One region of the Synechococcus sp. EJ6-Ellesmere genome, then DNA from elsewhere that is predicted to be linked to it. Evidence: predicted binding sites of a transcription regulator. Region 1 holds the regulator's gene; each other region holds the start of a gene.
What was found. Region 1 encodes NtcA, which controls nitrogen genes in cyanobacteria. Its sites were predicted from a motif close to GTANCNNNNGNTAC; they were not measured.

Region 1 (7,256 bases):
GTCAGCGCCAGCGTCCTGGTGCTGTGCCGCCGTTGGCCAGCCACGACTCCTCGATCGTGAATCCCGTGCGGCTGGAGACCCTCGCCGCCGGCGAGCGCTGGCGGCTGGGCAATGGCCTGCTCTGGGCCCAGCTCGGCCCCCTCGGGCTCGAGCAGCTCTGGGGGGGCGACCACAGCCCGCAGCTGGCCGAGCCACTGCAGTGGCGGCGCTGGATCGATCGCGGTGAGTTCTGGGATGCCTGGGATCTGGCCGCTGATTACCGCCAGCACCCCCTGCCCCTCCACTGGCAGCCGGGCCCGGTGCTGGCAGAGGTCGGTCCGCTCTGCACCCGTCTGGTCTGGCGTGGCCGCTGCGGCGCCAGTGCCCTGCGCCTCGATCTGCAGCTGCGGGCCGGCTGCCCCTGGCTGGAGCTCAACCTGCGGGTCGACTGGCGCCAGCGCCATGAACTGCTGCGGCTGGAGCTGCCGCTGCAGCATCCGGCCGTGCGCTGGGCTGCCGACACCAGTGCGGGAGTGATTGAGCGGATCGCGGCGGCCGCCAATCCGCGGGAAGCCAGCCGTTGGGAGGTGCCTGCGATCAGCTGGCTGGCGAGCCAGTCCTCAACCGGAGGCCTGGCGGTGCTGCTCGATGGGCCCCAAGGGGTTTCAGGCAGCACTGCAGCTCTCGGGGTCTCGCTGCTGCGCGGGCCCACCTGGCCCGATCCCGGAGCCGACAACGGAGCCCAGCGCCTGCGCCTGGCCCTGATGCCCTGCGCCCAGGGCTGGCGCCAGGCCGGAGTGGCCCCAGCGGCTGTGCGCTTCCGCGAGCCGTGCTGGCTGCGGCCGGCCAAGGGTTCGTCGGCCTCGGTGCCGGGATCGGTACTGCAGCTGGGTCATCCCGACCTGCGCCTGATCAGCCTCGTCGGCGAAGGCCAGGGCGAATGCAACGGCAGAGGCAGCCCGGCCCGGCTGACGGTGCAGAACCTCTCCCCCTGCCGTCAGCGGCTGGAGCTTGGAGGCGAGTGGGAGGTGCTGGAGCGGATCGATGGTCTGGGGGGTCCGCTTGCTGCGGCTGCCGGAGTGGCGAGTGCCGGGACCCACGCCGTAGACCGCACGCGCGTTGGACCCTGGCAGCTGGCCAGCTGGCGGATCAGTCGTCGTGGTCGTCGAAGGGATCCGTGAGCTGTTTGGAGGGTGGCCCGAAGGCGGTGTAGACGCCGAAACCGGTGAGGGCGAGGAGCGCCACCAGAACGGTGATCGCCACGGAGATGGCTGGAGAGGTTTCGCTCAAGGGTGGTTCTGGTGGAGGACAGGCCGGGCTCTTCCCGGCGTGCGGCGGCGTGGCAGCGGCGGGGGCGGCTGAGTCCCGAAGGGCCACCGGTCCGTCACAACTCTCGACGAGGGCTGCGCCTGCTGCCGCCTGGCCCTTACAGTAACGGCCCCATCCCATGTGCCAGAGAGGACACCACAGCCATGGCCCAACGCACCCGCCTGGGAAACCTGCTGCGCCCCCTCAACTCCGAGTACGGCAAGGTCGTGCCCGGCTGGGGAACGACCCCGGTCATGGGCGTCTTCATGGCGTTGTTCCTGGTTTTCCTGCTGGTGATCCTCCAGCTGTACAACCGTTCCTTGCTTCTTGACGGCATCACCGTCAACTGGAACGGCATGGGCTGATCGTCGGGATCTCCCCCTCGCCGCTTCCCTTCAACTGAGACCCCTCCTTCATGAACTTCTTCGGGATCGGTCTTCCGGAGATGGCGGTGATCGCCGCCATTGGCCTGTTGGTCTTCGGGCCCAAGCGCTTGCCTGAGCTGGGCCGTACCCTTGGCCGCACCCTCAAGGGCTTTCAATCGGCCTCCAGAGAGTTTGAGCAGGAGTTCCGCAAGGCTGTCGACACCGAAACCGTGTCCGCCACCAGCCTGGGTTCGGAAGCCATGGCCGCTGAGCCCCTGGCCGCGGCTTCTCCGCCGGCTCAGGCAAGCGGCACTGAAGCCGGCAGCACTGACCCCAGTGCTGCTGAAGTCCAACCCGGGGTTGAGTCCGTGGCTCCTTCCACTGAGTCGCAGGCCACCCCCACGCCCAACGCCTCCCCGTCCAGCTGAGCGTTGTTGGCCCATTCCGTTGCCTGCCTGTCCCTCGGCGGGCACCCGCGATGAGCTCCACCGCTGCACCCTCTGCCGACCTGCAGTTGCTGGTCGGTCTCGGCAATCCCGGCGAGAAGTACGCCCAGACCCGCCACAACGTGGGCTTCATGGCCCTTGATCAGCTCGCCCAGCGGGACGGTGCCTCCTTCCGGGCTAACGGCAAGCTGCAGGGAGTCATCGCTGATCTCGGCCAAGGCTCCGATCGCTTGCGGCTGCTCAAGCCCAGCACCTACATGAACGAGAGTGGCCGCTCGATCAGGGCCACGCTCGACTGGTTCGGGCTCCGTCCCGATCAGATGCTGGTGCTGGTGGACGACATGGACCTGCCCCTGGGGCGCCTGCGGCTGCGCCGCTCCGGCAGCGCCGGGGGCCATAACGGCTTGCGCAGCACGATCAGCCATCTGGGCAGCCAGGATTTCGCCCGCTTGCGCATCGGCATCGGCGCGCCGACGCTGGACCCTGCTCTGCGCAAAGCCCGTACGATTTCCCATGTGCTGGGCCGCTTCGAGGCTGACGAGCTGCCATTGCTGCAGCAGGTGCTGACCGAAGTGCCTGAAGGTGTCAGCTTCATCCGACGCTGGGGGTATGAGCGGGCCGGTCCCCGCCTGAACAGCTTTCAGCCCTCCCCTGTCTGACGCTGGATTCGCCCCGACGCCCCGTGCCCTGATCCCTTGAGCCGCCTGCCCGCCACCACCGCCCAGTTGCGGGTGCTGCATCAGAGCTTCAGTCATCAGCTGCTGGAGGGCGAGGTGGCCGCCGGCGGCTTCCACTGGACCTTCCGCTGGGCGTTCGGCCGGGGCGAGCTGACGGTGGAGCCCTCCCTGGGTCGCGCTCTGATCCAGGATGCCCTGCTGCGCTTTCTGCTCCAGGTTGATTATCAGCTCGAGCCCGGCGGCGACTATGCTTTCACTGTGCGGGCCAAGTTCTAGGGCCGTTTCAGCGTGCCCCCCGGCGGCGCCGCTGCCAGGGGATGACCCAGCAGCCGCTCCAGCAGCAGCTGGGCCACCACGTCATCCCAGTCGCGGGGTGGCTGTCGCAGGCCCTGGGGCAACAGCCGGCGCCAGCCGCGGGTGGGGTTGAGCTCAAAGAAGCGCGCCCTCGCGGCCAGGGTTGACCCGTGCTCCTCCACCAGCAGCACGGGGGCCAGTGGCTCCAACCGTCGCAGCCAGCTGGCGCTGCCAGTGCCATTGCCGAGGATCACCGCCTGCACCTCCCCTTGCAGCAGCCAGCCTTCCAGGCGGCCCCAGGCCTGCTCAGGAGGGATCACCAGGGCTTCGAGCAGCTGCTGCCGGCCTCGGTCGGTGCGCACCAGGCCGCATTTGCTGCGCCCCGGGTCGAGCCCGGCCAGGGCACCCTGGCTCGGCAGATCCGGTGTGGCTGGGCGCGTCATGGCTGCCCCCGTCCAGGACCCTGCCGCTCCAGCCGTGTCTCGCTTGGGGCCTCGCTCAGGCGCAGATCGATCACCAGCGGGTCAGGGGTTTCGGCGTCGCGGACCGCCACGGCCTCGAGGGCCACGGTCTGCCCAGGGGGGCGCTCGCTCAGTTCCCGCCCCAGCCTGTTGAAGGTGGCATCATCGAATTGAACACCGTCGGCGATTGAGCCCTGCCGGTGGGCCTTGGTAAAGGAGGCCGCCAGCAGCAGGTTGAGGGGGTTGCCCACCTGCTCGCTGGAGCGTTCATTGCCCTCCAGCACCGTGGAGGCCATCAGATCACCCCGCCGCAGCACCTGGCGGTTAGGTCTGAGGTCGGGGAAGCCCAACACCTGGTCCTCGCCGCGGAGCACGTTGGCGGCCGAGCGGATGCTCACCACCCAGGGCCCACCCCGGGAGATGCGGGATTCAAGGGTGGCGATGTCCTGGCGGGGCACCAGCAGGATCTGGCGGTTGGGGGTTTCTGCGGGCAGCACCCGCTGGAAGGCATTGAGATTGGCCTGACGCAGCAGCGCCACGACCGCTGCGTTGGCTTCGGTTGCGTTGCGGGGGCTCACCTTGGCGCTGGCGAGGGGTTGTCCGCTGCTGATCACCACATCGCCGCGGCGCAGAGCGATCAGTTTCTCCTCCAGTCCCTTGAGTTCGGTTTCGCCGGCCGTGATCAGTCCTCGCACCAGGGCCAGTTCCGTTTCGGTTTTGCTGATCTCCTGGTCCCTGGCGCGGATGTCCCTGTTGAGGCGGTCTCGCTGGGCCAGCAGTTGCATTCGCTGAGCCTGCAGGGGCTTGAGTTCGCCGCGTAACTGACGCGCCTGGATCTCGGCGGCGGTGAGCTGCCGCCGGGTCTGCTCCCGGTCGCGGCGTGCCCGCTGCAGGGCTGCTTCCACCCGGGCCTGCTCCTGGCGGCTGAGGCGCAGGTTCTGCTCACTGCGGCGCAAGGTGGTGCGGCTCTCGAGCAGCCTTGCCTGAAGGGCGTCGAGTTCGAACAGTCCAACGCGCAAGCGTTCGCTCACTGCCAGCATCAGCCCAAGGGAGACGGCGCTGATCAGGCTGCCCGTGAGCACCGTGATCAGCACGGCCGTCTTGCGCGGCCGCAGGTTGAACAGACTGAGCCTGGCCTTGCCCACCCGGCTGCCCAGCCGATCCCCCAGGGTGGCCAACACCCCCCCGAGGGCCAGGAGGGCCAGAATCAGCAGCCAGCCGGACACAGCGCCGTGCGTGAAGGTCCAGTATCAGCCGCGGCCGCAACCGGATTCAGCTGAAGCGCTTGGCCAGAGCGACCGGATCGAAGACCGTGATCTTCTTGCGATCGATCTGCACCAGTCCTGCCTGGCGCAGATCGCCCAGCAGGCGAGTGATCGTCACCCGGGTGGAGCCGATTGCCTCGGCGATCGCCTGGTGGGAGAGCCGCAGGTCGATCGTGATGCCTTCGCTGCCGGGAACGCCGAAATCACGGCAGAGCACCAGCAGAAAACTCACCAACCTTGACGACATGTCCCGGTGGGTGAGTGTTTCGATCATCGTTTCGGTCTGCAGGATCCGCGAGGAGAGGCCCTGAAGGAGCAGCAGCCCCACGCTGGAGTCCTGCTCGATGGCTCGCCGCACCGAGCCCGCTGGGGCCGCCACCAGCTCGACCCGGGTGAAGGCCACCGCGTGATAGAAGCGGTCGGATCGCTGACCTGTGAGCAACGAGAGCACCCCGAACAGGCTGTTCTCCCGCAGCAGGGCCACGGTGATCTCCTCACCCGATTCGTACACCCGCGAGAGCCGCACGGCTCCACGGCGGAGCAGATAGACCCGCTCAGCCGGATCACCGGGGAAAAATATTGTCTTACCCCGCTCGACGGTTTCGATCACGCAGCCACTCAGGCCGCGCATCACATCAAGGAGCGTGCTCGCTCCGTTGGCGGCAGCGGCCAGGCCAATGGGAGCCGGTGTCGATGGGCCGCCGGTGCGACTGAATCCGCGCATCGCGCCAACCATGTTTCGGCGGAGCAGGTGTGAGATTGACGCTAAGGATCGCCCATGGCGAGCCCTGTAGTCACCGACACTAATGAATTGCATCCACACAGGCCCGGCTGGACCTCGCCCACAGGTGCAGTACGGATGTTCGCGCTAGGGATGGTGGCTGAGCCTTGCTGGCGGCCCGGACCCCGCTACATTCGGGTTCGCGCTTCCCATGGGGTGTTGATGACGGCCAGCCTGCGCAACGCCTCCGCCGAGTCGCGTCATCCCGTTCGCGCCGTTGGGTCTTCCCGGCCGGTGCCGCCCCGCGCCCGGCCGGTGCTCGCTAGGCCTGAAGGTCTGCTGCAGGTCCACACCGCCTCGTTCCGCGGCAGTTTCGGCGGGGTGTTCAGCCAGGCCCTGCGCAGCGCGGGGCTGGGCAGCCGGGTGCTGATCAGCCAGTTTCTCAAGGGTGGGGTCGACCAGGGGCCCGAGCACAGCCTCAGGCTCTGTGGCCGGTTGCAGTGGTTGCGCCCCGCCGTGCCCTCCTGTCTCACCCAGCCTGCCGCCCTGGAGACCGAACCCGTGCATGCCGCTGTGCAGGAGGTGTGGGCCTTCAGTCGCGACCAGTTGCTGGGGGCCGCCGTGGAGCTGATGGTGCTCGACGAACTGGGGCTGGCGATCGAGCTGGGTTTTCTCGCCGCTGAGGAGGTGATCAGCACCCTGGAGCAACGGCCGGCCCACCTGGATGTGATCCTCACGGGTCCGTCCATCCCCCTGGAGCTGCTGGCCATGGCCGATCAGGTCACCCAGCTGCGGCGGGGAGGTGCCCCATGCTGAAGAACGACCGCTGGATCAACGCTCTGGCAGCGGAAGGGATGATTCAGCCCTTTCAGCCCACCCTGGTGCGGCATCTGGAGCCTCAGACCGCCTCCCGGCCGGTGCTGAGCTTCGGCTGCTCCTCCTACGGCTACGACCTGCGCCTCTCGCCGCGGGAATTCCTGATCTTCCGCCACGTGCCTGGCACGGTGATGAACCCGAAGCGGTTCAATCCCGACAACCTGGAGCCTGCCCCTCTCCATCACGACGACGATGGTGAGTTCTTCATCCTGCCGGCCCATTCCTATGGTCTCGGCGTGGCCCTGGAGAAACTGAAGGTACCCCCCACGATCACCGTGATCTGCCTGGGCAAGAGCACCTATGCCCGGCTGGGCATCATTGTGAACACCACCCCGGCGGAGGCCGGCTGGGAGGGTCATCTCACCCTCGAATTCAGCAATTCTTCCGGTGCCGACTGCCGGATCTACGCCAATGAGGGCATCACCCAGTTGCTGTTCTTCGAAGGGGATCCCTGCGACACCACCTACCAGGATCGTGCTGGCAAGTATCAGCATCAGCCGGAGCGCGTGACCCTGGCCAAGGTCTGACTCAGGGCAGCCCCATCGCCCGGCGCACCTGGCCGATGCAGGGCAGCCCGCTCGGGCAGAGGCGAATCACCCGGCCATTCACCACGAAGAGGGTTTCGGCGCCCGGTTCGCCTGGGCCGCTTCTCACCACTGAACCCGGAGCCTCCGCTGAGGAGGTCCCGTCAGTCGACGGGCCTGCGAAGGAATCGCCGCTGCTGCCGGCGCCAAGGCCCTGGATTCTTCCCTCAACCGATCGCAGCAGGTTGGTGTAGCCCGGAGCGGAGGCGCCCTGCAGGGTTCCCTGGATCGCCGCCGCCCCCGCCGCGTCGATCAGCGTCTGGCCGCGGGCCGCAGGTGC
Region 2 (7,256 bases), on a different contig from region 1:
AGCCAGATGGATCGCTTCCTCAGGCCCGAAGCACGCCTGCGCGATGTGCAGACCCAGGACTACCGCTGAGCTGATCCACCCACCGTTCCTCTGACAAGCATCACCGTGCCCGACATTCTCGACACCGCTCGTGCGGCCGGCTGTTTCCAGACCTTGCTGGCGGCTGTTGAGGCTGGAGGTTTGCTGGAGGCCCTCGCCAGCCCGGGGCCTTTCACTGTGTTCGCTCCGGTGGACGACGCCTTTGCCGCCCTGCCACCCGGCACCGTTCAGACCCTGGTGCAGAACCCCCCCCAACTGGCACGGATCCTCAAATATCACGTGCTCTCGGGCCAGTACACCCGTGAGCAACTGCTCAGTCAACCGGAGTGGACCACCCTGGAGGGGGCGCCACTACCGATCCGCCGCGCTGATCCTTTCGAAGTGAAAAACGCCAGCGTGAATGCGGCAGATGTGGTCTGCGACAACGGCATCGTGCATGTGATCAACCGGGTGATGCTGCCGGGCTGAATCTCCGCCCCGCTTCAAAGTGGAGCCGCACCCTGCATCAACCAGAGCCCGTGCAGTCCCTCCCAGATCAGATAGGCACTGATCAGCAGGGCCAGCACACCAACCAGCCACTCGCCGTGGTGCACCATCCAGCCCTCCAGCCGACTGAGGGGGACTCTGATCCTGCCGCCAGTAGCAATCCAGGCCAGGGGAGGCAGCAGCAGCAATGAACTGGCCACCGCCATGAAAACGCCAGTGAGTTCGAGATCAGTGCTCACACCCGGCTGATTGATCAACAGCAAACCGGCTTCCTTGAGATAGAAGACCAGATTCTCTGGGGTGAGCAGGGCGCTGGCGGCCCCAATCAGCACCAGCATCGGTGTGCTGAAGTCAGGCAGCTGACTGATCAGACGCATCGCCATGCCCTGCTCGCCGATGGCAGCGGCCGGAGTGAGTTGATAGACGCCTAGGCCCATCAACACGGCCGCGCCGATCAGATCGATCATCACCTGCCCGCGTTCTCCGTGGTTGAGGGCCAGGGCCAGGTTGTCGCCCACGACCATCAGGCCCACGATCGCCAGTCCATTCGCACTGGCCCAACCGCTCACAAAGGCCAGGGCGCGTCTCAGGGGGAATGTTCCCAAGAGGAGCAGCACCACCACGGCTATGTGCAGCGGACTGAAGGCGATGCCGAACCCGAAGAGTGATGACTGACCAAAAAGAGCTGCCGAGCTCAGGTGCGGAGCGGGGCCGAGCAGATCAAGGCTGGGCAAGGGGAGCGCCAACGCCGATGTGACGTCTGAGACCGTACTGGTCTGGCACCCCCCAGCGTGAGGGGCCGCTGGCTCCTTAGAGGGCGATGGTGCCCGTTTCGGATGTGCGGATGCGCACGGCCTTCTCAACGGCTGTCACGAAGATCTTGCCGTCTCCGATTTCACCGGTTCGGGAGGGACCAGCAATCGCATCGATGGCGGTGTCCACCTTGTCGTCGTCGACCACGACCTCCACCTTCACCTTATTGATGAACTCCACGGTGAATTCGGCGCCGCGATAAGTCTCCACCTGACCCTTCTGGCGACCGAAGCCCCGGCAATCGGTGATGGTCATGCCAATGATGCCCGCATTGACGAGAGCCGTCTTGACATCGTCAAGCTTGACTGGGCGAATGATGGCTTCAACCTTTTTCATGATGAAAGACGGTGGGACAGGTGTGAACGTGATGGAAGCACGGGCCGGGAATACCCAGCCGCGCGGGCATTCAAGCGAACAATGCGGGTCAGAGCTGCTCTTCTCTGTAGCTGTCGAGACAGAATGCCCCGCTTTAGCCTGTTTCGGATGAAACGGATGCTTGCCGCTGGCTGGGATCAGGCACGGCCCGCCTCCTCCGTCCCACCCCAGCCATGTGGGCCGCTACCGATGACGGCTCCGTCATCTCCCGGTTCAGCTCACCATGATGCCAACGGCTCTGCCATCAAGTCCTGAGCCCGAGAGCGAGACACCGCCGCCGTTGTCGCTGGTCAAAGCCGTCCGCTGCTGGCGGGCTGGCTGCTGATCGCCCGCCGCTGGTCCGTGCTCAAGCTGATCGTGGTTGCGGCCTTGGTGGGGGCCCTCAACACACCCCTGCGAAGCTGAGGAGAAGCCCCGAAGCGTTCTGGCCCATGGCCGCTCCCGGCAGGGACCTGATCGCCGAGATCCTGCAACGCACCGGCGAACACCTGGTACTGGTGGGCCTGGCCATGGCGCTGGCTCTGGCCCTCAGCCTGCCGGCCGGCCTCTGGGTTCACTCTCGCCCCCGGTGGTCGGGTCCGGTGCTGGCTCTGGCGGGGATGATCCAGACCGTCCCCAGTCTGGCGATCTTCGGCCTGCTGATCACAGTGCCCCTTCTGGGGGGGATCGGGCCAGTGCCGGCCGTGGTGGCCATGGTGCTCTACGCGCTGCTGCCCCTGCTGCGCTCCATCGTGACCGGCCTGGCCGGCGTTCCCCGGGGGCTGCGTGAAGCCGGCCTGGCACTCGGTCTCAGCGAGGGAGAGGTGCTGCGCCACGTGGAACTTCCCCTGGCCCTGCCGGTGATCGTGACCGGGATCCGGGTGGCCACGGTGATCAGCGTGGGGGTCGCCACGATCGCGGCTGCGATCGGCGGCGGCGGACTGGGAGTGTTCATTTTCCGCGGCCTGGCCACGGTGAACAATGGCCTGATCCTGGCCGGGGCGATTCCGGCTGCAGCCCTGGCCCTGGCCGCCGATGCCGCCATCGGCCTGGTGCAGGGACGCACGCCCAGACGCTGGCCGCTGAGGCCATGGGGATTGGGCCGCCGCCGCTCCTGGCTTGCCGCAGGCCTGGGGGGCCTGCTGATTGCCCTGGTGGCAGCACTAAGCCTGGGGCTGGGACCCTTCACCGTCGGCCCCCCACGGCCGGGCGGATCACCGTCGGATCCAAGAGTTTCACCGAACAGATCATTCTGGGGGAGCTGCTTGCCCAGCAGATCGAGCGCCACAGCAGCCTGCAGGTGGAGAGGCAGTTCAGCCTTGGTGGAACGGCAATCTGCCAGGAGGCCGTCCGCAGCGGCCGGATCGCCGCCTATGTGGAGTACAGCGGCACCGCCTGGATGACGATCCTGCAGCAACCGCCCCTACGCGAGGCCACGACAATGCTGGAGCGGACCCGAAGCCTTTACCGGGACCGCTTTGATCTGGAGGTGTTCCCATCTCTCGGATTCGAGAACACCTTTGCGGTACTGGTACGCCTGGAGACCGCCCGGCGCCTCAAGTTGACCACGATCTCGGAGGCGGCGGTCCACACCCCCGGCTGGCGAGCTGGATTCGGCTATGAATTCCTGAACAGGGCCGATGGATACACGGGCCTGGCCAGCAGCTATGGCCTGAGCTTTGCAACTCGGCCGGTCTCGATGGATCTGGGCCTGGTCTACCGCGCCCTGGCCGATGGTCAGGTGGACCTGATCGCAGGTGATTCCACCAACGGTCTGATCCCCACCCTCAGGCTGAAGGCCCTGGAGGACGACCGCCACTATTTCCCCCCGTACCAGGCCGTACCTGTGGTCAATGGCGCCATTCTCCGGCGTCACCCGGAAATCGGCCGCGCAATCAAGGGGCTCCAGGGAAAACTGAGCGCGCAGACCATGCAGAGGCTGAATGCGCAGGTGGACGAGAACGGCGAAGCTGTGGGGCAGGTGGTGAATCGCTTTCTCGACGACCTCGAGCAAACCGGCGCTCGTTGAGAACTCTGCCCGGGATCAGAGGCAGGTCTTCTCCACCGCTCTGGAAGGCCTCACTGGCGCTTGACCCTCAGAGAATCTGGGCCAGGAACTGGCGACTGCGCTCGTGCTGGGGGTTGGTGAAGAAGGTTTCCGGGGGGGCCTCCTCCACGATCTGCCCCTCAGACATCAGCACCACCCGGTGAGCCACCTCGCGAGCGAAGCCCATCTCGTGGGTCACGACCACCATGGTCATGCCGTCGGCGGCCAGATCGCGCATCACCTCCAGCACCTCGCCCACCATCTCCGGATCAAGGGCACTGGTGGGCTCGTCGAAAAGCAGGATACGGGGCTCCATGCAGAGCGAGCGGGCAATCGCCACCCGCTGCTGCTGGCCGCCCGAGAGCTGGCCGGGATACTTGCGGGCCTGCTCGGCGATGCCGACCCGCTCCAGCAGGGCCATGGCCTGGGCCTCCACCTCGCTGCGTCGGCGCTTGCGCACCACCACCGGCGCCAGGCTGAGGTTCTCCAGCACCGTGAGGTGGGGGAAGAGGTTGAACTGCTGAAACACCATGCCGGTGTCGCAGCGGATCGCATCGATGTTGCGCAGGTCGTTGGGGGGGGCGATCCCATCGACGCTGATGGAGCCCTCCTGGAACTGCTCAAGGGCATTGAAGGTGCGGATGAAGGTGCTTTTGCCGGAGCCTGAGGGGCCCATGATCACCACCACCTCCCCCTTCGACACGCTCAGGTCAACGCCGCGCAGGGCATGGAAGCCATTGGGGTACCACTTCTGCACCCCACGGGCCTCGATCATCGGCTGGGTGGACGGCATGGCTCAGGAGGGGGAATGGGTGGGATCGAGGCGGCGTTCCAGGGCCCGGCTGCCCAGCCCCAGGGCAGCGCAGCAGCACCAGAACAGCACAGCCAGAGTGAGATACACCTCGGCGTTCTTGCCCAGGAACTCGGGATTGGCCATCACGGTACGGGCAGTGCCGAGCAGATCGAGCAGGCCGATCAGCGACAGCAGCGTGGTGTCCTGCAGCAGGGAGATGAACTGACCCACGGCGGCCGGCAGGGCGATGCGCAGGGCCTGGGGGAGCACCACCCGTTGCAGGGCCAGGGGCATCGAGAGCCCCAGGGAACGGGCGGCCTCCAGCTGGCCTGGGGGAACGGCGGAGAGGCCGGCGCGCACCGCCTCGGCCAGGTAGGCGCCACAGAAGAAGGTCAGCACCCAGGCGGCCCGCCAGACCCGATCCGGTGCCCAGCCGCCGGGGAGCATGTAGCCCAGGATGTTCTGACCCAGGAACAGCAGGGTGATCAGCGGGGCACCGCGGATGAATTCGATATAGAGCACCGAGGTCCAGCGCAGCAACGGCAGACTGCTTCGGCGCCCAAGGGCCACCACCACCCCGATCGGAAAGCTGAGCAGGATCGCGAAGCTGGCCATCAAGAGGGTGAGCAGCAGCCCGCCCCACTCCGATGGCGGCACCCGGGGAATGCCCAGACCGCCGGCGATCAGCACCATCCCGAGCAGATAGAGCAGCGGCCAGCTCAGGGGTACCAGCTTCACCAGCCGCGGCGGCCAGTTCCGCCCCCAGTGGCCTGACAGCCAGCGCATGGCCAGCAACAGGCCAGTGATCGCCCACCAGCGCAGTTGCAACGAAAAGTCCAGGGCCAGGGATGCCGGCAGCCAGGCCGTCAGGAAACCGAGAACGGCCACCGCCAGTCGGTCGTTGAAGGGCCAGAGCTCGCCGCTGCGATCCGCTCGGGGAAAGGCCCGCAACAGCCCCCAGCTCACGCCGCTGAGAGCTGCCACCAGCACCACCAGCAGCCAGAGGCGCCACTGTTGCGGGATCGGATAGCGCCCGACGGCGAAGAGGGTGGTGTTGGCCTGGATCACGGCCCACTGGGCCTGGCCGAACGCCCAGCGCAACAGACCCGCCGCCGCCGCCAGGATCACCGCGATCAGCAGCACCGAAAGCACGCCGTCGGTTGGGCTGGCGAACAGTTCCTGGCGCAGGGAACCGGCCCAGCTGCGCTGCACAGACTCCGGTGCCGGCCTGGCGGGCCGCAGAGGCGGGGTGGTTCCGGATTGGGGACCGGGTTGAATGGAGGTCATCGGCTCAGCGCTCCCGGATCTGCACCAGCTGGTTCACACCGTTCATCACGGCGGAGATCAGCAGATCGATGATCAGGTAAGAGCCCAGCAGCAGCAGAAACACTTCCAGGGCGCGCCCGGTCTGGTTGAGGGTGGTTTCCGAAACGGAATACAGATCCACGTAGCCCACAGCCACAGCCAGGGAGGAGTTCTTGGCCAGGGAGATGTACTGGCTGTTCAGGCCCGGCACGATCACCCTCAGGGCCTGGGGCAGCACCACCGAGCGCATGCTGGCGCTCCAGTGCAGGCCCAGGGAGGTGGCCGCTTCCCACTGGCCCTTCGGCACCGAAGCGATGCCACCCCGCACCACCTCGGCCACGAAGGCGCCGGTGTAGGTGATCAGGCCGGTGAGCAGGGCTGTGAACTCCACGGACAGCCTCAAAGGCGCCCTCCAGACCCCATTGACCAGCTCCGGGCCCTGCCAGCTGAAGCCCTGGGCGAACCAGGCCAGATACAACCCTGACTTCGAAAGAACGATCCCAGGCAGCTGAAAAGCAGCGGTGCCGTTGGGCAGGGCCAGAAACACCACGAAGTACCAGAACAGCAGTTGCAGCAGCAGGGGGATGTTGCGGATCACCTCCACGTACACCCGGGCCAGCCGCCGCAGCAGCCCATTGCCGCTGAACGAGGCCATGCCCATGGCCGTGCCCAGCAGCGTGGCCCCCGCCAGGCCCACCAGAATCACTCGCAGGCTGTTGACCAGTCCCACCAGCAGGGCACGCCAGTAGGGCATCGAGGCGTCGAAGGGGATCAGGCTCTCGGCGACATCGAAGCTGGCCGGCTGGCTCAGCCAGCGCCAGCTCAGCAACAGCCCGGCGGCTGTGAGGTTGCGCACCAGATTGCCCACCAGCAGGGTGATCACCAGGAGCAGGACCAGGCCCACCACCGCCTGGACGATCCAGGGCAGCACCCGGCGGTCGCGCCACCAGGGGATTCGCTTGAGGGTGGCGCTCAACGGAAGGGCGGCGAATAGATCAGGCCACCCTGGGTCCAGAGGCGGTTCTCGGCCCGCTCAAGCTTGAGCGGCGAGCCGGTGCCCACATTGCGCTCGAAGATTTCGCCGTAATTGCCAACAGCCGCGATCGTTTTGGCGACAAAGTCGGCTGGCAGACCGAGCTGCTTGCCGAAATCACCCTCCACCCCCAGGAAACGGCGCAGGTCGGCCTGGTTGGTGTTGGCCTTGGCCTCCGCCACCTTGGCGGCCACGTTGGCCTTGGTGATGCCCAGCTCCTCGGCCTGGAAGAGGGCGAACACGGTCCAGCGCAGGGCATCGGCCCAGGCGGGGTCTCCATTGACGCTGGCGGGAGTGAGCGGTTCCTTGCTCATCACCTCCGGCAGGAGGATGTGCTCATCAGGTTTAGGGAAGCTGCTGCGCTTGGCCGCCAGCTGGGAGCGATC
Region 3 (7,256 bases), on a different contig from region 1:
CGGGATCCACGAGCACGCCCAGCTGCTGGTGGATCAGGTTGGCGAGGCGCTGTTTGTTGTGATCCCGAACACCACGCCAGCGCTCCAGGAAGCCTGTGTCGTCGGCATACGACTCGAGGCGGGAGAGCTCGCCGAGGTCGCGGCGCCAGTTGCTGCCGATGGTGTCATCGAGCAGGTCCGAGAGCGACGGGTTGGCAACGGCGATCCAGCGCCGGGGGGTGACGCCGTTGGTCACGTTGGTGAACTTGTCCGGCCACAGCTCCACGAAGGGAGCGAAGAGGTCCTTGCGCACCAGCTTGCTGTGCAGCTCAGCCACACCGTTGACCCGATGGCTGCCCACCACCGCCAGGTTGGCCATGCGCACCTTGCGGTGCGGACCCTCCTGAATCAGCGACATCCGCTCCAGCAGGGCCGGCTGACCTGGATGGCGGATGCGCACCATGCGCAGGAAGCGGGTGTTGATCTCGTAAATGATCTCCAGCTGGCGCGGCAGCAACTGCTCGAACAGGTCGACACCCCAGGTCTCCAGGGCCTCCGGCAGCAGGGTGTGGTTGGTGTAGCTGACGCAGGACGTGGTGATCGACCAGGCGGTGTCCCAGTCGACGCCGTGCTCATCGATCAGCAGCCGCATCAGTTCAGCCACGGCAATGGCCGGGTGGGTGTCGTTGAGCTGAACGGCGAACTTGGTGTGGAACTCCGTGACCGGCAACCCCTGCCCCTTGAGGATGCGGAACATGTCCTGCAGGGAGCAGCTCACAAAGAAGATCTGCTGACTCAGGCGCAGCTGCTTGCCCTGGTCGGTCTCATCGTTCGGATAGAGCACCTTCGAGAGGGTCTCCGAATTGATCTTCTGCAGCACCGCCCGGGTGTAGTCACCGGCATTGAAGGAGGCGAAGTCAAAGGATTCCGGCGCCTGGGCCGACCACAACCGCAGGGTGTTGGCGGTGTGAACGCCATAGCCCAGGATCGGGGTGTCGTAGGCCACGCCCATCACGGTGTGGCCCCCGATCGTGACTGGATAGGTCCATTCGGCGCGGATGACTTCCCAGGGGTTGCCCTGGGCCAACCAGGGATCGGTGCTCTCCACCTGGCTGCCGGCCTTGATCTGCTGGCGGAAGATGCCAAATTCGTAGCGGATGCCGTAGCCGCTCGCGCGCAGCTCAAGGCTGGCCATCGATTCCTGGAAACAGGCCGCCAGGCGTCCCAGACCGCCGTTACCCAGGCCCGGTTCCGGCTCCTGGGCGATCAGATGCATCAGATCGAGGCCCAGCTCATCACAGGCTTCCTGGGCCGCCTCGCGCAGGCCCAGATTGACCAGGTTGTTCTCCAGGTGAGGACCAAGCAGATACTCGGCAGAGAGGTAGGACACCGTGCGCACCCCGCTCTGGGTGTAGGCCTCGGCCGTGTCCACCCAGCTCTGCAGCAGCTGATCGCGCACGGCCATCGCCAGGGCGCGGTAGTAGTCGTGACTGGTGGCTAGCGACGGTGACTTGGCCTGGGTGAAGAACAGATGACGGCGCATCGCCTCGGCCAGGGCGTGGCCATCCAGGGATGGCGACGCGCCGAGGTCGGTGGGGGGGACGGTGCTGGCTGCCATGGAGGCGGATCGGGTCGACTCGTCCCTTCATGCTGCGGGACACCCCCCCATCGCTGCTGGAACGGTTACCGATTCAGGTTCATTCCAGGTTCCCTGAAGGTTCGCCTCAGAAGTGCAGGAGGTTGGGCACGGTGTGGTCCTCGCTCAGCACTTCGGCCGCAATCGACCATTGCATCTCGCTGGTGACCCCCGCGGGGCCGCTGAAGCTTCCCATCACGGCCGCGGCCAGGTTGGGCTTGGAGGAGGTGGCCAGGGGGATATAGCGATCGTCGATGGCCCCCATGCCGCTGGGATCAAAGCCACGCCAGCCGGCCCCCGGCAGGTACACCTCAGCCCAGGCGTGCAGGTCGTAGCGGTCGGGCCTGGGCTCCACCAGGTGGTATCCGCTCACGAAGCGAGCCGGCAGCCCCACGCAGCGGCAGGCCTCGATCATCAGCACCGCCAGATCGCGGCAGGACCCCACCCGCTCCTTGAGGGTGCGTCCGGCGGGCCAGGCCGGCCCGATGTGCCGCTGGGTGTACTTGACCCGGTCCTGAATCATCTCCACCAGCTGATCGAGGAACATCAGCGCCCGCTGATCACTGCCCATCAGGGCCTCCTGGGCCAGTTCCACGGCGGCAGGATCGTGCTGGCCATTCGGCAGCCAGCCCTCAAGACTGCCCAGCAGGTCGCCGTTGAGCTGACCCTTGGGATAGGGCAGGGACGGCTCGTTCTCCTCCAGGCAAACCTGCAGCAGGGGCGGCACCTGGGTCTCCACCTCGCACTGGGAGCGGATGTCGAAAGCATCGGTGGCGCCACTGAAGCGCGCCCGCAGGATGTCGTCGCCACTGGCGGCCACCAGCGGGTGAAGGCGATGGGGATCCGGGGAGAGATAGAGATCGAAGCTGAGCAGGCGCTGGAAGCCATGGGCCCTTGGCTTCAGGCAGATGCGGTGCGGACCCAGCAGGACAGGAGCTGTATAGCGGTAACTGAGGGTGTGGGTTACGCGGGCGCGCATGCCGAGGATGCAGGAACGACGGTGCTGGAGGAGGGGCTGGGGTCGGCGGCCGCGGCAGTGTCGTCCGGCTCCGCCTGGGGCGAGGCCACGACGAAGTAGTTGGCGTCGATCAAGGCATGCAGGCGGTTGAGATCGCCCTGGAAACGGTCGATGGCCTCATGCAGCCCCTGGGAGATCAGCTCGTCGATGCGCACGTAGCTCCAGGTGGCGAGCATGCGTCCCGTCAGGCACTCGAGGTCGTCGGGGGGGCCGGGCACCGGATTGCCGCGGATGACCCGCATGGACTTGCTGAGACCTTCGAGGCAGTAGCGCACCGAGCGGGGAAAGATGGGATCGAGCAGCAGGAACTCGGCCACGGCCCGGGGGGTGATGCCCTGTTGCTGCGACTGGCGGAACATCTGGTACGCCCCGGCGGAGCGCAGCAGCGAAATCCATTGCAGCTCATCGAGCACACCTCCCACCTCCTCGGGGCTGGGGAGCAGCAGGTAGTACTTGACGTCGAGGATGCGGCTGGTCTTGTCGGCGCGCTCCACCAGTCGACCCAGTTTGCTGAACTGCCAGGAGAGGTCACGGCTCAAGGTGGCATCGGTGATGCCGTAGAAGAGCTGACAGGCCTTGCGGACCTCGTGGAGCTGCTCCTGGCCGGGAAGCCGCCAGAACGAATCACTCTCGAGCAGGGTGAGATAGAGATCGTTGAGCTGCTCCCACATCTCAGTGGTGATCACCTCGCGGATCTGGCGGGCGTTCTCGCGGGCCGCGTCGATGCAGTTGACGATGCTGCTGGGATTCTCCGGCTCCTGGACCAGGAAGCGCACCACCTCTTCGGGCCCCCCAGCGGGGAAGATCTGATCGAAGAGTTCACGGTCGCCGCTGGCGTCGATCAGCGGCAGCCAGGGCTCGGCACTGCCGGGGGGGCAGTCGAGGGCCATGGCCTCGCTCACCTCAAGGAAGCGGGAGATGTTCTCCGCCCGCTCCACGTAGCGGTTGATCCAGTAGAGGGATTCGGCGACGCGGCTCAGCATGAAGTCTCATCCACGATCCAGGTGTCCTTGCAGCCTCCTCCCTGGGAGGAGTTCACCACCAGGGAGCCGCGGCGCAGGGCCACGCGGGTGAGACCCCCGGGGCTCACCCAGGCGCCCTTGCCCCGCAGCACGTAGGGACGCAGATCGACGTGACAGGGGTAGAGCTCGCCTTCACTGAGGGAAGGCACGGTGGAGAGCTCAAGGGTGGGCTGGGCGATGAAATTGCGGGGATCGGCCTTGATCTTCTCGGCGAAGGAAAGGATCTCGGCCTGATCGGCATGGGGGCCGATCAGCATGCCGTAGCCGCCCGCCTCCGCCACCGACTTGACCACCAGTTCGCTGAGATGGGCGAGCACATAGGCCTGGTCGTCGGGCCGCGAGCAGATGTAGGTAGGCACGTTCTCGATGATCGGCTCCTCCCCCAGGTAGTAGCGGATCATCTCCGGCACGTAGGCGTAAATCAGCTTGTCGTCGGCCACACCGGTGCCGGGGGCGTTGGCGATCGCCACGCGCCCGGCCCGGTAGGCCTCCATCAGCCCGCGCACCCCCAGCATCGAGTCTGGGCGGAACACGGCCGGATCGAGGAAGTCGTCGTCGATCCGGCGGTAGATCACATCCACCGGCTCAAGCCCGGAGGTGCTGCGCATCCAGACCCGGTTCCCCTCACAGACCAGATCGCGACCCTCCACCAGCTGGATGCCCATCTGCTGGGCCAGGTAGCTGTGCTCGAAGTAGGCGCTGTTGAAGACCCCGGGGGTGAGCAGCACCACCTTGGGGGTGTCGGTCCAGGGGGCCAGGTCGCGCAGGGTCTGCAGCAGGTGCGACGGATAGTCGTCGATGGGCTGCACCGTGCGGCCGGCGAAGAGGCTGGGGAACATCCGCTTCATCACGCGGCGGTTCTCGAGGAAGTAGGCCACCCCCGAGGGGCAGCGCAGGTTGTCCTCCAGCACCCGCCAGGTGCCCTGGCCGTCGCGGATCAGATCAAGCCCGGAAATGTGGCACCAGCGGCCCAGGGGCGGCTTGAACCCCTGCATCTGGGGCCGCCAGCCCTGGGAGCTCTCGACATCCTCCCGGGGCACGACCCCGTCGCTGAGGATTTTCTGATCGCCGTAGACATCGCCCAGGAAGCTGTCGATCGCTTCCAGCCGCTGAATCAGGCCGAGTTCCAGCCGCTGCCATTCGCCCGAGCGGATCAGACGCGGCAGGGGATCGAAGGGAAGGATCCGCTCACCGCCCCGCTCACCGGAGCCGTTGAGGCGGAAGGTGGCGCCGAGGCGCTTGAGCAACATGCCGGCGGCGGCATGGTTGCGGTTGATCTCCTCGATCCCCAGCTGACCGAGGGACGAGAGCAGGGGACTCAGGGCCGAGCGCGGCTCGGAGGCGGCGCTGAAATACTCGTCGTAACCCTTGCTGGGCTTGTAGTCAGTGAACATCGACGCTGGCGTGGCCATGGCTTGATCATGGACAGCGGCATTGACAACTCTGGTGGTTATCGCTACCGATTGCCGGTGGGTTGAGCTGGATCGATCCAGATCCACACCCGGCCAGGGCCCGTTGTTGGCGCGGGCCCTCAGAGCAGGAAGTAGAGCTGCGCCATCGGCAGCTCGTCGGCGGGCTCGCAGGTGAGCAGTTCACCGTCGGCGAAAACCTCATAGGTCTGGGGGTCCACCTCCACCTTGGGCAGGGCGCTGTTGTTGCGCATCTGGGCCTTGCCGATGCCACGGGTGTGAACCACCGGCACGCAGGGCCGCTTCAGGCCCAGCTTGCGGGGCAGGTCATCGTCGAGGGCCGCCTGGCTCAGGAAGGTGAGGCAGCTGGGGGCGAGGGCACCGCCGTAGGCCGCGAACATCGGCCGTCCGTGCACCGGACCGGGGGTGGGGATCGAGGCGTTGGCATCACCCATCTGGGCCCAGACGATCGAGCCCCCCTTGACCACCAGCTCCGGCTTGACCCCGAAGAAGCCGGGCTTCCAGAGCACCAGATCAGCCAGTTTGCCCACTTCCACCGAGCCGATCTGGCTGTCGAGGCCGTGGGCGATCGCCGGGTTGATCGTGAATTTGGCCACATAGCGCTTGAGGCGCACGTTGTCGTTGCGGCCGCGGCCCGCACCGGCGCTGTCCTCCGGCAGGGTGCCGCGCTGCACCTTCATCTTGTGGGCGGTCTGGAAGGTACGGGTGATCACCTCACCCACCCGGCCCATGGCCTGGGAGTCGCTGGCGATGATGCTGAAGGCCCCCAGGTCGTGGAGGATGTCCTCGGCGGCAATGGTTTCGCGCCGGATGCGCGATTCGGCGAAGGCCACGTCTTCGGGGATGGCCGCATCGAGGTGGTGGCACACCATCAGCATGTCGAGGTGTTCCTCGAGCGTGTTGCGGGTGTAGGGGCGGGTGGGGTTGGTGGAACTGGGCAGCACGTTGGCCTCGCCGCAGATCCGGATGATGTCCGGGGCGTGGCCGCCGCCAGCCCCTTCGGTGTGGAAGGTGTGGATGGTGCGGCCGCCGATCGCCCGGATCGTGTCCTCCACAAAACCCGCCTCATTGAGGGTGTCGGAGTGGATGCAGACCTGCACGTCGAGCTGGTCGGCCACGGTGAGACAGCAATCGATCGCCGCCGGGGTGGTGCCCCAGTCTTCGTGGAGCTTGAGACCGCAGGCTCCGGCCCGCACCTGCTCCTCGAGCGCCTCGGGCGTGCTGGCGTTGCCCTTGCCATAGAAGCCCAGGTTCACGGGCAGGCCTTCAGCGGCCTGGAACATCCGGGCCAGATGGAAGGCCCCGGGGGTGCAGGTGGTGGCATTGGTGCCGGTGGCCGGGCCGGTGCCGCCGCCCAGCAGGGTGGTGACCCCTGAGGCCAGGGCCGTTTCGATCTGCTGCGGGCAGATGAAATGGATGTGGGTGTCGATGCCGCCGGCGGTGAGGATGTGGCCCTCCCCGGCGATCGCCTCGGTGCCGGGCCCCACCACGATCGTCACCCCGTCGGTGATGTCGGGGTTCCCTGCCTTGCCGATGGCGCAGATGCGTCCGTCGCGCAAGCCCACATCGGCCTTGACGATCCCCCACCAATCGAGGATGAGGGCGTTGGTGATCACCGTGTCCACCGCCCCGTCGGCGCGGGAGGTCTGGGCCTGGCCCATGCCGTCGCGGATCACCTTGCCGCCGCCGAACTTCACCTCCTCGCCGTAGCTGGTGAAGTCGTCCTCCACCTCCAGAATCAGCTCGGTGTCAGCCAGCCGCAGCCGGTCGCCGGTGGTGGGGCCATAGGTCTCGGCGTAGGCCCGGCGGTCCATCCGATAGGGCATGGCTGGTGCGGGTGGCGAAGGAACGGGGGATGGGCGGTGTGGCCCGGGGGAGAGCAGTCGAGGGGGCCGTTGATCAGGCCGTTGAAGCCGAACACACAGCGGGATCCGGCCAGGGGCACCAGCTGAACGGGACGTTGATCCCCCGGCTCGAAGCGGATCGCGGTGCCGGCGGGGATGTCGAGGCGCTGGCCCCGAGCCGCCTCCCGATCGAAGACCAGGGCATGGTTGGCCTCGTGGAAGTGGAAGTGGGATCCCACCTGCACAGGACGATCACCCCGGTTGGCCACCTCGATCGTGGTGACCGGCCGGCCGGCGTTGAGCTCGAGGCTGCCGGGCTCAGGAAAA
Region 4 (7,256 bases), on a different contig from region 1:
CCGGCAGCGGCCAGGGTGGCCGCGGTGCCGCCACTGGAGAGCAGGCTGTAGCCATGGCGATGGTGCAGGGCCGTGGCGAGTTCCACCACGCCCTGCTTGTCCGACACACTCAGCAGCGCGGTGGGGGCCATGGACGGTCGTGAAGGCGTGCTGGCCACAACTTACGCAGCAGCAGCACCCCAACGGCCCCAACCGCGCAGCACCATGGCCCCAGCTCCGGCCCTGCCGCCGGCAACGCCACCCGAGTGCGCCAGGACCCAGTGCCATGACTGATGACCTTCTGATCCGCGGACCCGCCGCCGCCGAGCAGCGGCTGGTGCTGCTGCATGGCTGGGGCGCCGATGCCGACGACCTGCTTGATCTGGGCGAGGAGCTCGCCGGCCGCGCCACGGGGGTGATCAGCCTGCGCGCGCCTGAAGCCCACCCCCACGGAGTCGGGCGCCAGTGGTACGACCTGCAGCAGCCGGAGTGGCCTGGCCTGGCGGGAGCACGGCAACAGCTGCGCCAGCGGCTGGAGGCCCTGGCGGACAGCCTGCCCCTTGAGAGGACGATTGTTCTCGGCTTCTCCCAGGGAGCGGCCATGGCCCTGGATGTGGCCGGGGATCTGCCGGTGGCCGGCGTGATCGCCTGCAGCGGCTATCCCCATCCAGGCTGGAGGCCCCAATCCCCCCTGCCGCCGGTCCTGCTCACCCACGGCCGAGCGGATCCTGTGGTGCCCTACGGGGCCAGCGAAGAGCTGCAGCGGCTCTGGCGGAGCGCCGGCGGGGAGAGTGAGCTGCTGGGTTTCCCGGGGGGGCATACCATCGACCCGGCCCTGTTCCCCTCTCTGCGTTCGTTCCTCCAGCAGCACTGGCCCCGGCCACCGGCATGAACAAACCCCCACGGATCGATGGATCCACGGGGGTTGATCGGGTCAGGCGTTCACCGGAGGGAGACCTCAGACGAAGGCGTATTCGTACTCTTCCATCTCTTCCCAGTCGTCGGAGCCAGTGGACTCGAGGCCGGCGAATAGGGTGTCTTCACCGACCTGATCGACGATCAGGCGCAGGGAGGGAAAGAGGAAGTGGTTCTCCTCGGCGTACTGGGCGCTGAACAGACCCTTTTCACCCCAGAAGAAACGATCGGTGGTGTGCTCATTGCGGCGAACGTTGAGCAGTGCGGGCGCCTCAAGGCCGGTTTTGGCGATGTAGCGGCGGGCCGCGGTGACCGGCTTGTGCTCTCCGGTCTCGAGGTTATGGGTGGGCACGTGGGCGAGCACGCGCTGACCGGCGAGACGACGGCGACTGATCCGCTTGCGCTTCTTGGACATGAAACAACTCCCGAGGGGGAGATGGAGAGGGATGGGAAGGATGGGGCGGTCTCGCAAGGCGAGACAAACCGGATGAGCGCTCCCTGGGGAAGCGCAGGCACGTCCAGACATCTGGCTACCGGGAGCGGAATTCCTGGTGCGGCTGCTGGCAGCTGCTCAGGGAAACCCCAGACAGGAAGCGACCCGGAGGCATCCCAGGGGATGCCTCCGAACAGCGGAGGGACGGGTCTCTCTCTGCTGTAGCCTCGTTTGCAGGAAAGTGCAACCGATGCGTTCGCCCCTGCACCTGGAGGTCCGCTCGCGGACCGCGAAGTAGTGGTCGATACGTAAATCTTAAGGCTAAATCCGAGATTTCAATCACGGGTTCCGGAATTTTTTTTGCAGGCTCCCCAGGCCAGGCCACGATGCAGGTGTCGCCGCGTTTTCTGACCCTGCTCCAGCTGCAGCTTGAGCAGTTCTCCGACCGCAGTGACCTCCGCTCTTTGGTGGTCTATCTGGCCACCCCCCGTGAGGACGGCAAGCTGGCGCTGATGCCGGCGGGCCACTGGCCAGCGCAGCGCATGGCCCTTCCCGCCGTCGATGAAGACCAGAGCCTGCTGCTGCCCAGTGAGCAGCGCCGCTGGCTGCCCCTGCGCCACCAGAGCACCCTGCTGGGCGCCCTGCGGGTGGAGTTGGCCGGTAGCGCCTGGCCGGCCAACCTCCATCCACGGCTGCAGGCGGCAGCTCAGTCACTCACTGAGGCCCTGCTGCTGGATCTGGAGCACCAGCGCCTGGCTGAGCAGCTGGAGCGGCAGCAGCAGCAGTTGCGCCTGCTGGTGCACCAGATGCGCAATCCCCTGGCCGCCCTGCGCACCTTTGCTCAGCTGCTCAAGCGACGCCTCGAGGGTGATCCGGAGAATCGGGCGCTGGTGGAGAACCTGCTGGTGGAAGGGCAGCAGCTCCACCGCTACATCGAAGCGATCGACGGACTCGCGGATCCAGCGGCGATCCAGCCGGGGCCGCAGAGCGCAGGCCCCCTTCTGCTGCCCCCTTCCCTGAGGACAGGCGAGGCCTCACCCTTGCGGGAGCGGGTGCAGCCGCTGCTGCAACGGGCCGCCGCCACCGCCGCCCTGCAGGGGCGCGCCTGGCAGGGCCCCGGCTCCCTGCCGGACTGGCGCGGCGACAGCGCCGCCGTGGCCGAAATTCTCGCCAACCTGCTCGAGAACGCCTTCCGCTACAGCCCCGAAGGAAGCAGCGTTGGCCTGCACAGCGCCCTGGCTTCTGGCGGGCGCCCCAGGCTCACGGTCTGGGATGGCGGTGTGGCGATCGCCGATCAGGAACGCGAGGCGATCTTCGGACGGGGGATCCGAGGGGAGCGGGGCCAGGACCTGCCTGGCACGGGGCTGGGGCTGGCCCTGGCCAGGGATCTGGCCCGCAACCTGGGCGGCGAACTCAGCCTGCTCTGCCCCCCCAGCCTCGCCGCCAGCGAACTCCCCAGATCTGGCAACGCCTTCCTGCTGGAGCTGCCGCCCAGCGCCTAGCCGGCCCCAGCCACGAGAGCGGCCAGGGCAAGCAGCAGCAGGGTCAGGCTCTCCACCCATTCCACGCAGGCGCCGTAGCTGTCACCGCTGTGCCCCCCCAGACGGCGGCCGAGCCCCAGGGGCAGCAGCCACGCCGGCAGCAGGCCCAGCCAGCCCTGCCAGGGCCAACCCATCGACGCCCCCACCAGGGTGAGCGGCACCAGGACCAGAAGCGCGGGTCTGAGCTCCCGACCGAGGCCGAGCCAGTGGCGCTGATGAAATGCGGCCGTGCCGGCGGGGCGCAGGTAGGGGAAGTGCTGCATCGCCAGCAACGGGGCGATGCGGCCCCACACTGCGGCCCAGACCAGGGCGAGGGCCACCAGGGGGCCAAAGTTCAGCTCCGCCAGGGTGAGAAGCGCGGCCGCCCGCAGCATCAGCACCTGGACCAGAGCGAGCACCCCGCTGGCTCCGACCCGGCTGTCGTCCATCGCCTCCAGGGCACGCTCGCCGGCGGCCAGACCATCGGCCGTGTCCATCGCCCCATCGGCATGGATGCCGCCCGTCAGCCAGAGACCAAGGGCCAGCACCAGGGCCACCCGGGCCCCTGCAGGCAGCCATGGTTCCGCCAGGCACCAGAGCAGGCCCTGCAGCAGGCCCAGCAGCAGGCCGATCCAGGGGGCGAAGCGGGCAATCCGCTCGAAGCGGGGATGCAGCCGCGGCCAGGCGGGCAGCACCGTGTAGAAGATCCAGGCCCCGGCGAGGTCGCGCAGCCAGGGGGGGGCTTCCAGCGGCCTCATCGGCCGCCCCCGGGCGCACCATCTAGGTTCAATCCCGAACCGTTCCAATCGCCGTGACCCGCTCCGCCGCAGCGGCCGATCCCTTCCGGTTCGAGACCACGGCCCACTGCCCGAGGACCCAGGCCCGCTGCGGCGTTTTTCACACGCCCCACGGCAGTGTCGAGACTCCCCGCTTCATGCCGGTGGGCACCCTGGGCACCGTGAAAGGGGTGACACCGGCCCAGCTGGCGGCCACCGGCGCCCAGATGGTGCTCGCCAACACGTATCACCTGCACCTCCAGCCCGGGGAAGCCATCGTGGCGGAAGCCGGCGGGCTACACCGCTTCATGGGCTGGGATGGTCCCCTGCTCACCGATTCGGGTGGGTTCCAGGTGTTCAGTCTCGGCGCCATCAATGTCATCAACGACGAAGGGGTGGTGTTCCGCTCGCCCCGCGACGGCTCCCGCATCAGCCTCACACCGGAGCGTTCGATGCAGATCCAGATGGCGCTCGGAGCCGATGTGGCCATGGCCTTCGATCAGTGTCCTCCCTACCCCGCCAGCGAAAACGACGTGGCCGAGGCCTGCCGCCGCACCCACGCCTGGCTGGAGCGCTGCGTGGCCACCCATGACCGCAGCGACCAGGCGCTGTTCGGCATCGTTCAAGGGGGGACCTTCCCCCATCTGCGCGAGCAGGCGGCACGGACGGTGAGCGCCATGGGCCTGCCCGGCATCGCCATCGGCGGTGTGAGCGTGGGGGAGCCGGTGGAGTCGATGCACCGGATCGTGCGCCAGGTGGCGCCGCTGCTGCCCCGGGATCGCCCCCGCTACCTGATGGGGGTGGGCAGCCTGCGGGAAATTGCGATCGCGGTGGCCCAGGGCATCGACCTCTTCGACTGCGTGCTGCCCACCCGCCTTGGCCGCCACGGCACCGCCCTGGTGGGGGGCGAGCGCTGGAACCTGCGCAACGCCCGCTTCCGCCACGACCACACCCCGCTTGATTCCAGCTGCGCTTGCCCGGCCTGCACAGGTCACAGCCGGGCCTACCTGCATCACCTGTTCCGCAGCGGCGAACTGCTGGGCCGGATCCTGCTCAGCCTGCACAACCTCACCCAGCTGATTCGCTTCAGTACAGCCATGGCCACGGCCATCCGCGAGGGCTGCTTTGCAGAGGATTTCACTCCCTGGGAGCCCGGCTCAGGGGCCGCTCACACGTGGTAGCGTCCAGCCCATATCACGATTTTGCCGTTCAGGGATGGTCTTCTCCACACTGATCACCGCCACCACCCTGGCCCAGCTTCCCGAGGCCTACCAGGCCTTCGGTCCCCTGGTCGACATCCTGCCGATCATCCCCCTGTTCTTCCTGCTGCTGGCCTTCGTCTGGCAAGCCTCCGTCGGCTTCCGCTGAGCCTCACCCACCCCGCAGCACCGCCCAGGCAAAAGCCGGAAGGGCCAACATCCGCCGCCAACGGCTCGGTTCCTGGATCAACCGGTACAACCATTCGATCTGCAGGGCCCCCATCCAGGTGGGGGCCCTTTTTTTGGCTCCAGCCCAGACATCGAAGCTGCCACCCACCCCCATCCAGAGGCCGCCCTGGCCCTGATGCAGCCGCTGGATCCAGGTCTCCTGGCGGGGGACCCCCAGCGCGGCCAGCACCAGATCCGGCTGGCTGGCTTGCAACGTAGTTTCCAGACCCGGCCAGGCCGCCTCGGGCTGATAGCCATGCACCGCGGCGATCAGATCGAGGCCCGGCAGCCGCAGCAGCAGACGTTCCCGCAGGCGCTCCATCACCGCTGGGGACGCCCCCACCAGGGCCACCCGCCACCCCCGCTCAGCAGCCTCCACCAGCAGCCGATCAGCCAGCTCGATGCCCGGGCTGCGCCTCACCCGATGCCCCTGCCGACCCAGGGCCCAGACCACTCCCGCCCCATCCGGGATCACCAGCTCGGCGGCGCGAATCACATCTCCCAGGGAGGGATCCTCGAGCGCCGCCATCGTCATCTCGGCATTGAGAGTGACGATCTGACCACCGCCGCGGCCATGCAGCGCCAGTGCAGCGTCCGCCACATCCGCACAGACATCGACCGGCAGCCCCAGCACCCTCGAGCGCAGGCACCCGGGAACCTGAGTTTCCGTCACCATCACGGCCAGGTCCCTTCGTACCGCAGGGGAGAATCTAAAGAGAGTAACCATCTGCAGCGCAGATGCCTCGATCAACCTCGCAGCCAGGCCGACCATGACGAGCGAGTGGACCAGCGACGGAGCCCTGGAGCCTCCCCTTCAGGAGCAGCTGGGGCCGCGCCAGCTCAGCGATGAGGACGCCCACGAGCTGCTTAGCCACCTTGACAGCCAGATCGAGAGGGTGGTGCTGGCACGCCAGGATCCGATCACCGGGCTGCTGCCGGCCAGCACCTCCAACACGGTGCACGGCAACTACGGCGATGCATGGGTACGGGATTGCGTCTATTCGATCCAGTGCGTCTGGGGGTTGGCCCAGGCCCACCGCCGCCTGAATGGCCCCTGCACCAGGGCCCATGAGCTGAACCAGCGGGTCCTGCAGCTGATGCGCGGCCTGCTCACCGCCATGCTGCGCCAGGCAGCGAAGGTGGAGCGCTTCAAGCGCAGCCTCGACCGGCTCGATGCCATCCACGCCAAGTTCGACACCGGCACGGGCAACCCGGTTGTGCCAGACGACGGTTGGGGCCATCTGCAGCTCGACGCCACGGCCCTCTATCTGCTGCAGCTGGCCCAGCTGACCCGGGCAGGGCTGGTGGTGGTGCAGAGCAGCCACGAGCGGGATTTCCTGCAGAACCTCGTGTATTACGTGGCCCGGGCCTACAGGATCGCCGACTACGGCATCTGGGAGCGGGGCGACAAAGGCAACCACGGCGAACCGGAACGCAACGCCAGCTCGATCGGCTTGGTCAAAGCGGCCCTGGAGGCCCTGGAGGGCCTCGACCTCTACGGCCCCCATGGCGACGGCAGCTGCTGCCTGCACATCCCCCATCCGGCGATCGTGCGGCTGCGGCGGGCCCTGCAGGCCCTGCTGCCACGGGAGTCGTCCAGCAAGGAAGTGGACAGCGCCTGCCTTTCGGTGATCGGTTACCCCGCCTGGGCGGTGGAAGACCCTGAGCTGGTGGAGCGCACGCGCCGCAAGATCCGCCGTGACCTCGGCGGCGCCTACGGCTACAAGCGCTTTCGCCGTGACGGCCACCAGACCCTGGTGGAGGACCATGAACGGCTCCACTATGAGCCCGAGGAACTGGCTCAGTTCGAGGGGATCGAGTGTGAATGGCCCCTGTTCTTCGCCTATGAGCTGATCACAGCCTGCTGTGAGGAACGTTGGGGGGAGGCCTGGCACTGGCGGCGGCGCCTGGAGGCGGTGAGTGTGGACGTCGATGGCGTGCCCGAGCTGCCCGAGCTCTACCTGGTGCCGGCCGACGCCATTGACGCGGAGCGGCGCCATCCCGGCAGCCAGGAGCGGATCGCCAATGAGAATGTGCCCCTGCTCTGGGCCCAGAGCCTCACCTGGCTGGGGGACCTGCTGCTCAACGGTCTGCTCAGTCCAGAGGATATCGATCCCAGCCACCGCCGCCTGCCGGCCCCCCTCGGCGCCGAGCGGGTGCTGGTGGCCCTGGTGCCTGAGAACGACGCCATCGCCGCGGCGCTGGA

Region 2: a site for NtcA is predicted at 1,781-1,794, ahead of KBY78_RS09540 (P-II family nitrogen regulator). Genes of this name have one in related genera too.
Region 3: a site for NtcA is predicted at 5,102-5,115, ahead of KBY78_RS01520 (circularly permuted type 2 ATP-grasp protein). Genes of this name have one in related genera too.
Region 4: a site for NtcA is predicted at 1,622-1,635, ahead of KBY78_RS05915 (sensor histidine kinase KdpD). Genes of this name have one in related genera too.

The regions. Positions count from the first base shown of each region.
Region 1 covers NZ_JAGQBY010000023.1:9,881-17,136, forward strand. Annotated here, with positions in the region: gene KBY78_RS04065 (alpha-mannosidase) at 1-1,160, shown strand, start outside; gene psbN (photosystem II reaction center protein PsbN) at 1,129-1,269, opposite strand; gene psbH (photosystem II reaction center phosphoprotein PsbH) at 1,452-1,652, shown strand; gene KBY78_RS04080 (TatA/E family twin arginine-targeting protein translocase) at 1,703-2,080, shown strand; gene pth (aminoacyl-tRNA hydrolase) at 2,131-2,757, shown strand; gene KBY78_RS04090 (DUF3146 family protein) at 2,794-3,051, shown strand; gene KBY78_RS04095 (resolvase) at 3,048-3,512, opposite strand; gene KBY78_RS04100 (DUF3084 domain-containing protein) at 3,509-4,756, opposite strand; gene ntcA (global nitrogen regulator NtcA) at 4,803-5,531, opposite strand; gene KBY78_RS04110 (cob(I)yrinic acid a,c-diamide adenosyltransferase) at 5,739-6,332, shown strand; gene dcd (dCTP deaminase) at 6,326-6,919, shown strand; gene KBY78_RS04120 (hypothetical protein) at 6,921-7,256, opposite strand, start outside.
Region 2 covers NZ_JAGQBY010000075.1:6,194-13,449, reverse strand. Annotated here, with positions in the region: gene KBY78_RS09555 (CO2 hydration protein) at 1-69, shown strand, start outside; gene KBY78_RS09550 (fasciclin domain-containing protein) at 106-507, shown strand; gene KBY78_RS09545 (GAP family protein) at 522-1,259, opposite strand; gene KBY78_RS09540 (P-II family nitrogen regulator) at 1,336-1,674, opposite strand; partial or broken gene KBY78_RS09535 (ABC transporter permease) at 2,145-2,696, shown strand; gene KBY78_RS09530 (glycine betaine ABC transporter substrate-binding protein) at 2,783-3,721, shown strand; gene KBY78_RS09525 (amino acid ABC transporter ATP-binding protein) at 3,789-4,532, opposite strand; gene KBY78_RS09520 (amino acid ABC transporter permease) at 4,536-5,819, opposite strand; gene KBY78_RS09515 (ABC transporter permease subunit) at 5,824-6,813, opposite strand; gene KBY78_RS09510 (amino acid ABC transporter substrate-binding protein) at 6,810-7,256, opposite strand, start outside.
Region 3 covers NZ_JAGQBY010000008.1:1,950-9,205, forward strand. Annotated here, with positions in the region: gene KBY78_RS01505 (glycogen/starch/alpha-glucan phosphorylase) at 1-1,597, opposite strand, end outside; gene KBY78_RS01510 (transglutaminase family protein) at 1,704-2,594, opposite strand; gene KBY78_RS01515 (alpha-E domain-containing protein) at 2,579-3,616, opposite strand; gene KBY78_RS01520 (circularly permuted type 2 ATP-grasp protein) at 3,610-5,049, opposite strand; gene ureC (urease subunit alpha) at 5,187-6,911, opposite strand; partial or broken gene KBY78_RS01530 (urease subunit beta) at 6,968-7,256, opposite strand, start outside.
Region 4 covers NZ_JAGQBY010000037.1:12,731-19,986, reverse strand. Annotated here, with positions in the region: gene purH (bifunctional phosphoribosylaminoimidazolecarboxamide formyltransferase/IMP cyclohydrolase) at 1-131, opposite strand, end outside; gene KBY78_RS05925 (alpha/beta hydrolase) at 266-871, shown strand; gene KBY78_RS05920 (DUF3155 domain-containing protein) at 938-1,309, opposite strand; gene KBY78_RS05915 (sensor histidine kinase KdpD) at 1,714-2,829, shown strand; gene KBY78_RS05910 (adenosylcobinamide-GDP ribazoletransferase) at 2,826-3,605, opposite strand; gene tgt (tRNA guanosine(34) transglycosylase Tgt) at 3,659-4,804, shown strand; gene KBY78_RS05900 (photosystem II reaction center protein K) at 4,839-4,991, shown strand; gene KBY78_RS05895 (WecB/TagA/CpsF family glycosyltransferase) at 4,995-5,726, opposite strand; gene KBY78_RS05890 (glycoside hydrolase family 15 protein) at 5,821-7,256, shown strand, end outside.